DNA from 3 places in the Pedobacter antarcticus genome. Region 1 is predicted to be linked to each of the others. Evidence: riboswitches for the same ligand, from Rfam matches in the RefSeq annotation. Region 1 holds a riboswitch; each other region holds the start of a gene.

Region 1 (3,284 bases):
ATTCCGGCGCTGTTCACCGCAAGGGTAGTTTCGGCCATCTGTAAGAAAGGGTAGTCGAACCCAGGGCTGTTTAGTTTAATGTTTTCGTTGATCTGGAATGTTCTGTTAGCAGGAACCTGAAGATCTTTTACTTCAAATGCATGGCTTCCGGTCGCTACGAGCCCGAAGTATGACCAGCCGGGTACGAGTTCAACTTCTTCTTTTTTAAGTATAAAAGAGCGGATTACCTGGTTTCCGGCGTCATCTTTAAGTGGATTATGGTTGTGGTCGAGTAGCTGACAGTTGGCCGTAAATACCGTGGCGTGTAAAGCTCCACTGGCATATTTCCAATAGCCATTAATTGTATAGCCAGTTTCAGATTCAACTGCCGTCCCACCTACAGCCCCGCTTCCTGCAAAGCAGACTTGAGGGTCAGAAAATATTTCTGCCGCCAGTTCAGGATCTAAGAAACCTGCAAACCAGCCCGCTCCGCTGCATAAAGTTACTGTCCAGGCTAAACTGCCGTCTTCTGCCGCCAATGCCTCTTCCATTCTGAGTATTTCCGGTAACAATAACTGGGGCCCGCCGTATGATGCCGGTAGAAATAGTTTAAACCATTGTTTGGTGTAAGCGAGTTCCAGTATGGCCGGATGAAGTTTACCTTGTTCTTCTGATAGGGCAGCGTATTGGTGTATACAGTCTTTTTCTTCTGTACTAAGCAAGTTAAACATGTGCTGGTTTTGGGGATGAATTCTTCTTTTTGATAATGCCTTTCCACTCTATAAAACCGAAAATGGCCACTATGAATAGTACGGTGGTGAGCACAGCGAACATTGGTAGTTTTTTATGGATAAGCAGCGGGATAGCGAAGAGGTTGGAGATATTTAGAAAGATCCAGTTTTCTATGCGCCTTTTAGCGAGTAACCACATTCCCGCCCATGCAGTAGAGGCAACAAAAGCGTCCCATACCGGAACATCTGAATCTGTAAAATGATTCAATACCAGGTACAGGATAATAAAACCTCCGGCTGAAATGAGTATCGCAGTGGTCAATTCGGCTCTGTTGCTCCAGTCTGCCTGAAGCTGCTGTTGTTGTTTACGACTTCTCCAAAGGATCCATCCATATACACTCATGACAAGGTAATAAGTATTTAAAAGGGTTTCGGCATACAGTTTCGCCTCAAATAGAAGTGTCATAGACAACAGTATGGAGATAATACCTGTAGGGTATAGCCAAATGTTGTTGCGTTTGGCCAGCAGAACCTCTGAGATGCCAAATCCTACCGCAAGATATTCCAGTAAACTGGTTTTCATAAGCTGTTCGAAAAACAGCGACAGCCATTCGTGTAAATTCATGTTTCAATGCATTAGTTTTATTCCAATCATATTAAGGTAAGTTGGAGAACCAATGGCTTACCTTTCCTAACCGGCATTATCCGGTCGAGGTTCTGCGGGTTTGATCTCAGCCTGATAGTAAGGCACCCCGAGGTTTAAGAAATCTTATAATTTCTTCTGGATAAAGGTATAAATGTTTAATGAAACTGGAAAGTGTTCTCTGGAATTTACCTCCGGATGAGATTCTGCAGGCCCTTATTTAGGGCGAAAGAACGTTTTTAAAGCTGAAATAGTCTGTCAATTATTAAAAATTAATCAATAGGCAAACAATTTGGTGTATTCAGGCGTAGTGTTAAAAGCATCTTTTAGCCAATGGTTGGTTTAAAGTATAATCCTAACACTATGAAAAAATTTTCAACTCTTACTCTAGTTGCACTTTTGATTGCAACTTTTTCAGCACATGCCCAAATTCAGAAAGGGAATGTATTCGTCGGCGGTAATTTTGCCAACCTTAATCTTGGTTTAGATAACCCGAGTATTTTCAGTGTTGATATCACACCAAAAGCAGCTTGGTTTATTCAGGATAACGTAGCTGTCGGTGGATACGTGAATCTCGGATTGAAAACTCAGAAAAACAGTGCAACCACTACTAATTACGGAGTGGGTGCTTTAGGTCGTTATTATACGGGTAAAGACGTAGAGGTACTTCGTCACGGACGTTTCTTCGCAGAGGGAACTGTAGGTTTTGGTGGAGTTAACGTAAGTAAAGGTGGTGGTAAGACGAATGGCCTTAACCTTGGTGTGGGTCCAGGTTTTGCATACTTCATTACGCCAAATATCGGATTGGAAACTATGCTGAAATACAATGGTCTGGTCGGCTTTGGTAACTCCACAACTCAAAATAATCTGAACCTTTCTTTCGGACTTCAGATTTATCTACCGGGTGCAGGTACAGCGAATAAAGTTAAAAGAGACGCTGGGATATAATATCATAGCCTCTAAATTAAATAAACAAATAAACCTGTACTGGTAATTCCGGTACAGGTTTATTTATTTAAGACGTATTTGAAAGTCAGGATTTGCCTGCCATCTCAATCTGCATTTCCAATACCTTATCAATAACCATACTGACTGTTCCTAAAATTCCGGCATCGTTGCCCAGCTCGGATAAGATTACTTTGGTGTTTTCTCTAATGGCCGTCATACTGTAAGTATTAACTGAATGGAGTATGGGAATGGTTATATATTGTTTTGCAGCAGCTATTTTACCACCCAGAATAATTACTTCCGGATTAAACAGTTGAATTAAAGTGGCTATTCCCCTGCCAAGACTAACGCCGACCTCCGACAAGATATTGATGGCATATTGATCGCCTTTATTTGCCGCGTCAATAATGATTCTTGGTTCTATGGTCTCGATTTCCTGGTCAGATAATTGATTCAGAATGGACGACTTGCCGGATTGAATTCCTTCTTTTGCCATTCTTGCCAGTGCTATGCCCGAAGCAACTGTTTCCAGGCAGCCGCGTTTACCGCAGTAACAAAGCTTACCATCTTCAACGAAAGGAATATGACCGATTTCTCCGGAGAAACCTTTGGATCCGGACCGCAATTTGCCATCCATAATAATACCCAGACCAATACCCCAGTCCATTAGTACGAGTAATGCATCACTCTTTCCATATGCCAGGCCATACCGGCATTCTGCTATTGTAGCACTTTTTACGTCATTTTGTATAAATACAGGATAACCGAGTTTACGCTGCATTAGTTCCTGCAAGTTATCTTCTGGTCCGGGAATAAGATAGGTGTAATTCTTGCCTGCCCTTGAATCTACAAGACCAGGCATGCTCATTCCAATGCCGATTAATTTACGGTGATCAAATATTGCCGATTTAATTAATAACTCGATTGCTTCAAATAGACTATCCAGTGATTTAAGATCCGGAGTTATTGTAATATCATGTTTT
Region 2 (3,284 bases), on a different contig from region 1:
GCCGACGGAGAAATAAGCACTTTACGGCCGGATAGCCAGCCCCCTGTTTTTACGACCAGGTAACGTATTGTCCAGGTTTCATCATCAAAATAAAAGTCTTCCACTTTTCCGATTTCGCCGTCGCTAGCCCCAATATGGAAGCCAACAAAACTTTTTACATTGTATAACATAGTTTTAGATTTAAGCAGTGTATATAAAAACAATTTAATAAATAATAAGGATAGATCCCTCAACGAGCAATGATGCCTTAAATCGCTGCTGTAACCAATATAGCTACCAATACCCAAAAGAAAATACTGATGGTTAAAACAGCAGCTACCGCAGTTTCTTCATCTTTTTTCAGGTCTACGGGTGTTTTATTTGCCATGGCGCTTTTGGCAGTTACTGGTGATGAGGGCGCAGCAGCGGCAATCACCAGGGCGAATGTAATGGCCGCAAGCAGCCCCGGAGCCCAATAATACCCCCATGCTATAGACCCGGACGGGGCCACCCATTCTCCTGCGCCCAAGGCAATAAAAAAAGAAGGAAGAAAAAAATCCATAACCCATTCCAGGGGCCCGTATTTTAAAGATCAAACTAAAGACCGCTGTTAAAGTAACAGCATAAAAAAGCGCGAATGCAATACCGATGAATTCCATAGCGTAAATTTTAAAGGGGATTAAAATTTGATTTCTTTTAAAGCCCTATAACATTTAACCGGCATGTAATGTTTCGTTCTTTTTAATCTTAGCTTAATAAGCCGCTCTACCGCATTGAAGATTTGAAAGCGGTATGAACATTCAACCGTAAAAATTACCGGACTGTTAATTAAACAATTAGCATGGTTTTTACGCTACATTACGTGAAGCTTTTTTGGGTGGTTTTTTAGGAAACCTGAGATATACCCATTGAACTTGATCTGGGTAATACCAGCGAAGGGACAAAAAAGCTCCTGGGGTTTTGGCTTAGGCCAAGCCCCTTTTGATTTTAAGATAAGCAAGAAAATCCCCGTGTTTAATTGTTTTAAGCATGATAGCATATTTTTGTGCCGGCAGCGAGATCCGCTCGACTGTTTGATAGCATTAAGTTTTCCTGAAGATCTACCAGGTTATTGTTTATGATAGCATTATCTGTCAACTTCATAAAGTCGTTATCAGTGAACCGCTTTATTTTTAGTAAGCAAAGGTACAACTGATCGCTTTATAACCATCAAGGGTATATAAACGGCTCGTTCCTTACCGCCCTTGACGGTTATGCTTCCAGTCTACCCCATGCAATAAAAATTTAAAGCTTATTATCATGGAAACGACCATTCATCAAGAATTTTTAACAGAAAACCACTACACAAAAAACATAGGTAGCACCAAAGTAGATGTACATTTCAGATTTAAACCATTTAATGTGCTTAAGGAAAACGGCCTACCTTGTATATCCCATTTACAGGTTAGCTATATCAATCAGGTTACGGGCAAGAAAAATGGCAAATCACATTTTTTTCATCCTGAATCGCTTTATGGCTATACCTGCTTTAAAACATTTGCCGAGGATGCAATTAAACACTTTATTAAAGAGCAATACATTGTTATTGATACAGAAGCACAGTATTCACTTTTCTAATACATTGATAGCAAAAGTTATTCCTGGAGAAAGTCCGGGTGTGACTTTTTGATAGTAAAATTTCGTGGCCAGCTCCGGCAGCTCTTTCCGTTTTGATAGCATTCCCCTATATATAGAGGGTGTTCCCGATTAAAGAATCATTGGGGAGTAGTCATATTTTAGTTTAGATACAAAGGTCGGCCCTAATCCCGAAACGTGGGCTGCCCCCTCACCATCACACCAAATAATTTAAAAACAAAATGGGTATCCCTGGGGGAACCCCACCGCATTTTCTTTCCAAATTTTTTGCACTAATTCGGTTTTAGAACCGGAATGCCGCATATAAACTAATTCAGGTTTATGATAAAATTCAATAAAATGGAAGAATTTAGGTTAAACAGCACTTACGAATTTAATCAGTTTGCGGGCGGTTCAGAAAGCATTTACAAATACATTTTTGGGGTACATGTAACAGAGGGGGTAAAATACCTTGCTGATACTTATGAATGTTATTGGTTGCTTGATTTAATTAGTATCCATTCAAGGGATATTCGGCAGGCCCAGGAGTTTCAGGTTTGGATATTAAAGCGAGTGCGCAACAACAGCTTTAAACTTTCCGTAGAGGATGGAAACAAAAACGTCATTAAAGAAATAAATATTCAGTTTTCCGATTTTAAAGCAAACGAAGTACATCTTTGGTTAGAAAACGAGGTAATTCATTTACCGAATGAGCACTAAATACCAAGCCCCTTTGGGGCTTTTTTTATGGCCGTATTACCTTCGGTCGAAATACTATAATGCAATTTGGTTACTTGTCGTTCCCCGCCCTACCCTATCGACCTTTTGGTAAATAAACAGCAAAAGAAAAAATGCTTATTTTTACATATGCACTTTACACCCTAAAAGTTCTATTATTTAAGATATATTGATATCTTTGTATATTGATATCAAAATTTATGTTCATGGAAAATAACGTACAAACAGATAAAGCAAAAGAATTAAGTTACAGCCTGTCAAGGGTTGATCGAAGCGTTGCCGACAACCTGATGGATATTGATAATAGCTTTGAGGGTGATGCGCAAAACGTTTTGGATTTCATCATTTTCATGAGCAAGAAGCTCAATAACAACCTTTTTGGCTATACGAAGTTCACCATTAAAGAATATAGCGAATTTACGGGTATCAGCGCACCTAACCTTTGCGCTATTCATCCCGATATAGCCAGTGGCCGTGTTAAGGCCCCGGTTTATGAAGGGCATAAATTTGAAAGTGTACTTGACTATACGCTTTACCGAATGCTAAGAACCAATATCCTATTTTCCAAAGTGCATGATTATAGAGAAGATGGCAAGATCATCAAGCTTGAAAACTTCCCTATCCTTAAAGATATTTATCTACAGAGCGGTTCGGTACTGGGAACTAAAAAGGTCTATGAAGTACGCCTTTCAGATGTTATTATCGAAGGATTTGTAAAAAGGTACTATACCCTTGATACTACCAGACTTCCGGCCATCGGCAAAGGCAAGGGGGGGCATTCCAGGAAGAAAATATATATATGGCTGAATAAAATATTTCACATCTATTCGTCCCAACAGGGAAAGGTTGACATTCCTTTATATTCGGTAGATCATTTGGCAGACCTTGCGGGCGTTCGGTATATGAAAGAGCCTGATAAAAAAGGCAATCCAGTTGAAAAAGAGCCAAAACAT
Region 3 (3,284 bases), on a different contig from region 1:
AATCCTAAATGCTCTTTTGGCGTCACATAACACAGCATCGCTGTCCCGAACCAACCGATCATAGCAGCACCGATTGCAGAGGTAATATGGTCATACCCAGGCGCTATATCAGTAGTTAGCGGACCTAATGTATAAAACGGTGCTTCAGAACAATGCTCCAGCTGTTTATCCATATTCGCTTTAATCAGGTGCATCGGAACATGCCCCGGACCTTCTATAATGGTCTGAATATCATGCTTCCAGGCGATTTTAGTCAGTTCACCAAGGGTTTCCAGTTCACCAAATTGTGCGGCATCGTTTGCATCGGCAATACAGCCTGGCCTTAAGCCATCTCCAAGAGAGAATGAAACATCGTAAGCTTTCATGATCTCACAGATGTCTTCAAAATGTGTGTATAGGAAATTTTCTTTGTGATGTGCGAGACACCATTTGGCCATAATAGAACCACCTCTTGAAACAATACCGGTAATTCTTTTGGCTGTGAGTGGTACATAACGCAACAATACACCTGCATGAATGGTAAAGTAGTCTACCCCCTGTTCGGCTTGTTCGATAAGGGTATCGCGGAAAATCTCCCAGGTCAGATCTTCAGCTTTTCCATTCACTTTTTCTAATGCCTGATAAATAGGCACTGTACCAATAGGCACCGGTGAATTTCTGATAATCCACTCTCTGGTTTCGTGAATGTTTTTGCCGGTGGAGAGATCCATAATGGTATCTGCACCCCACCTGCAAGCCCAGACAGCCTTTTCAACCTCCTCTTCTATACTGGATGTCACTGCAGAATTTCCAATATTAGCATTTATTTTTACCAGGAAATTTCTACCGATAATCATAGGCTCTAATTCCGGATGATTGATATTTGCAGGAATAACAGCTCTGCCCGCAGCCACTTCCTGTCTCACAAATTCGGGAGTTATATAACCTGTTGGTGTCAACGCACCGAAACTTTGTCCCGGATGCTGATGTGACATGACCTCGTATTGCCCGTTAAGCTGCTCTTTCAAGAGGTCCGCACGCTGATTTTCACGAATTGCTATATACTCCATTTCCGGAGTTATAATTCCTTTCCTCGCATAATGCATCTGTGACACATTCTGGCCCTTTTTTGCTCTGAACGGTTTGCTGATATGTGCGAAACGTAAGTGATCCAATTTCTCATCATTGGCCCGCTGATTACCATAATCAGAAGAAATATGATCGAGCTGTTCTACATCTCCACGATCGGAAATCCATGTTTTACGTAGTCTGGAAAGTCCTTTTTTAATGTCAATTTCAACTGAAGTATCGGTGTAAGGCCCGCTGGTATCGTAAAGTGTAACGGGAGCATTGGGCTCTGTCTCTCCAAAACGCCCATGTAGCCGGGTATCGCTGAGACTAACCTCACGCATAGCAACTTCAATCTCGTGAATCTGTCCTTTGACAAATATCTTTTTCGACGCCGGAAAGGGCGCTCTACTGATCGTTTGTTCTCCTGGTTGTTTTTCCGTTTTCATGTTTTGGTTTTTTAATTATCCGCCTTGAGTTGCTTTGATAATAGTGACCTGGTCACCTGGTTGCAATAGATAATTACCCCAATCTGCTTTCGAAATAATCTGCTGGTTAACCGCGACAGCGATGCCGGTTAAAGGATGCTGAATAACAGTCCGGAGCATCTGCACCACTGAGCATACCTGAGATAAAGAATAAGTTTTTTGGTTGACGGTAATATCCATAGTTTAAAAAATTACAAACTATAGGACGCCCCGTATAGAGGAAGGAAAAACAACATCGTCATGTCGTTTCCACTTTTCCCTTCGGCAGTACTAACTGCATCAGGTTCAAAGGGTATTTCTCAGCACAAAGGCACCCCTAAAGTTTTTTGTAAATGTATAGAATAATAAATCAAAAAAAAGAAAGCTAATTTTAATTAAAAAAAAAGCTTACGCATAAATATCAAACTAACAGTCTATTAAATATATCTTTATCTATTAAAAGATTAACAGACATATGCCTATCGACGGCCTCAAAAAGCGTAAATGGTCCATTCAACCATATATGGCATTTCAATGTGACTGGCTATTTAGTCGATAAAATGATTCTTTTTTTGATACTCCCAGAGTTCTTTATTTTGCTCAATATAATTTGTAGAACTATCCAGATAATTTGCAGGTGTTCCCGACCCTTTCTTTAACTCGAGTTTCACACTATCTGAAAGTTCCTTAAATAAGAGATTCAACGCAGCATTATCCTTTCCTGGAAGAACCTTTCCCTGAGAATTTACGCTTTCGATTTTGGTCTGTAATATTTTCTTTTCCAGGTAAACCCCTCGCAGCCACACAACGATATTCCCTTTCGGAGCAATCCCAACAACAAATCTTAAACCCAGCTTATCCCCACCACTGGAACTCAGCTTAGCAGCCTGTTTTTCTTTTAGTGCTGCCTTAAAAATTTCAAGAATCTCCGGACCGGGAAGATCAATCACACCGGAATAGAACTTCTGCTCGGAATAAGATGCATATTCAATTACCAGTTTTTCAGGTAAACGCAAGGGTTTATGAACCCATGCAGAGTAATATTCCTCACCCCATCCTGTTCTGAATGCATTTACATTTTCGTCCCTGGACTGATAGAAGTCATGCGAATCTTCTTTATCCGGTAGCTGAAACTGTATTTTCTCAATAAATACAGGGTAATCTGCTGGTGCTGAAACACTAGAGAAATAGTAAAATCTTTCCCAGCCTTTATAGTTTATGATTTTATAGGAAAGACAAATGAATAACAAAACGGCAATGGAGATATATAGTTTATTAACCAGGTTCAATTTCATATTTTAATGCTGAAAAGCAGCCGCCATACCGGCCGCATAAAGATATAGACCAATAGCTGCTGCAGCCAGCACAAGGGATGCTACAAAGAGCCATCTCCCCGCCCTGTACCCCTTACCGCGGTAACTCAGTGCATACCCGCCCAGAAGAAAAGATAAGGCACCTATCATCAGGATTATATTAAAATAGTACTGATTTTCACTGACATAACCCCAATTCAAAAATATGAGCAGCAAAATCAGGTTAATAAATATTAAACCAACTGTCAGATTACTATTTTTCTCTTGAATTGCGGCATTCTTCTGGTCGCCGTCTTTTTCTGAAATTCGATCCTGCATATACCTAATTAATATCCGGGTTGATGTTTACCGGTTAAATATAAAAAAGTAATAGCAGTATACCCATTGTATTCAGCTATCATAATTATGATAGACACCCATGATTTAACTTATTTTACTGTTAAATCCTATTTCCAGA

The links. A riboswitch is a leader RNA that binds a small molecule or an ion and turns the genes downstream of it on or off. The one in region 1 is predicted to bind thiamine pyrophosphate.
Region 2: linked by a shared signal. The riboswitch ahead of BLR53_RS18575 (hypothetical protein) and the one ahead of pnuC (nicotinamide riboside transporter PnuC) in region 1 are both predicted to bind thiamine pyrophosphate.
Region 3: linked by a shared signal. The riboswitch ahead of thiS (sulfur carrier protein ThiS) and the one ahead of pnuC (nicotinamide riboside transporter PnuC) in region 1 are both predicted to bind thiamine pyrophosphate.

What each region holds. Positions count from the first base shown of each region.
Region 1 is NZ_FNGZ01000002.1:224,695-227,978, forward strand. It holds gene BLR53_RS04570 (acyl-CoA dehydrogenase family protein) at 1-710, opposite strand, end outside; gene pnuC (nicotinamide riboside transporter PnuC) at 703-1,335, opposite strand; TPP riboswitch at 1,382-1,475, opposite strand; gene BLR53_RS04580 (porin family protein) at 1,717-2,301, shown strand; gene BLR53_RS04585 (ROK family protein) at 2,387-3,284, opposite strand, start outside.
Region 2 is NZ_FNGZ01000015.1:3,106-6,389, reverse strand. It holds gene BLR53_RS18585 (PRC-barrel domain-containing protein) at 1-170, opposite strand, end outside; gene BLR53_RS18580 (hypothetical protein) at 248-541, opposite strand; TPP riboswitch at 843-938, shown strand; gene BLR53_RS18575 (hypothetical protein) at 1,279-1,596, shown strand; gene BLR53_RS18570 (DUF6876 family protein) at 1,954-2,313, shown strand; gene BLR53_RS18565 (hypothetical protein) at 2,538-3,284, shown strand, end outside.
Region 3 is NZ_FNGZ01000001.1:820,075-823,358, forward strand. It holds gene thiC (phosphomethylpyrimidine synthase ThiC) at 1-1,496, opposite strand, end outside; gene thiS (sulfur carrier protein ThiS) at 1,512-1,715, opposite strand; TPP riboswitch at 1,775-1,863, opposite strand; gene BLR53_RS03505 (DUF2931 family protein) at 2,063-2,809, opposite strand; gene BLR53_RS03510 (hypothetical protein) at 2,813-3,145, opposite strand.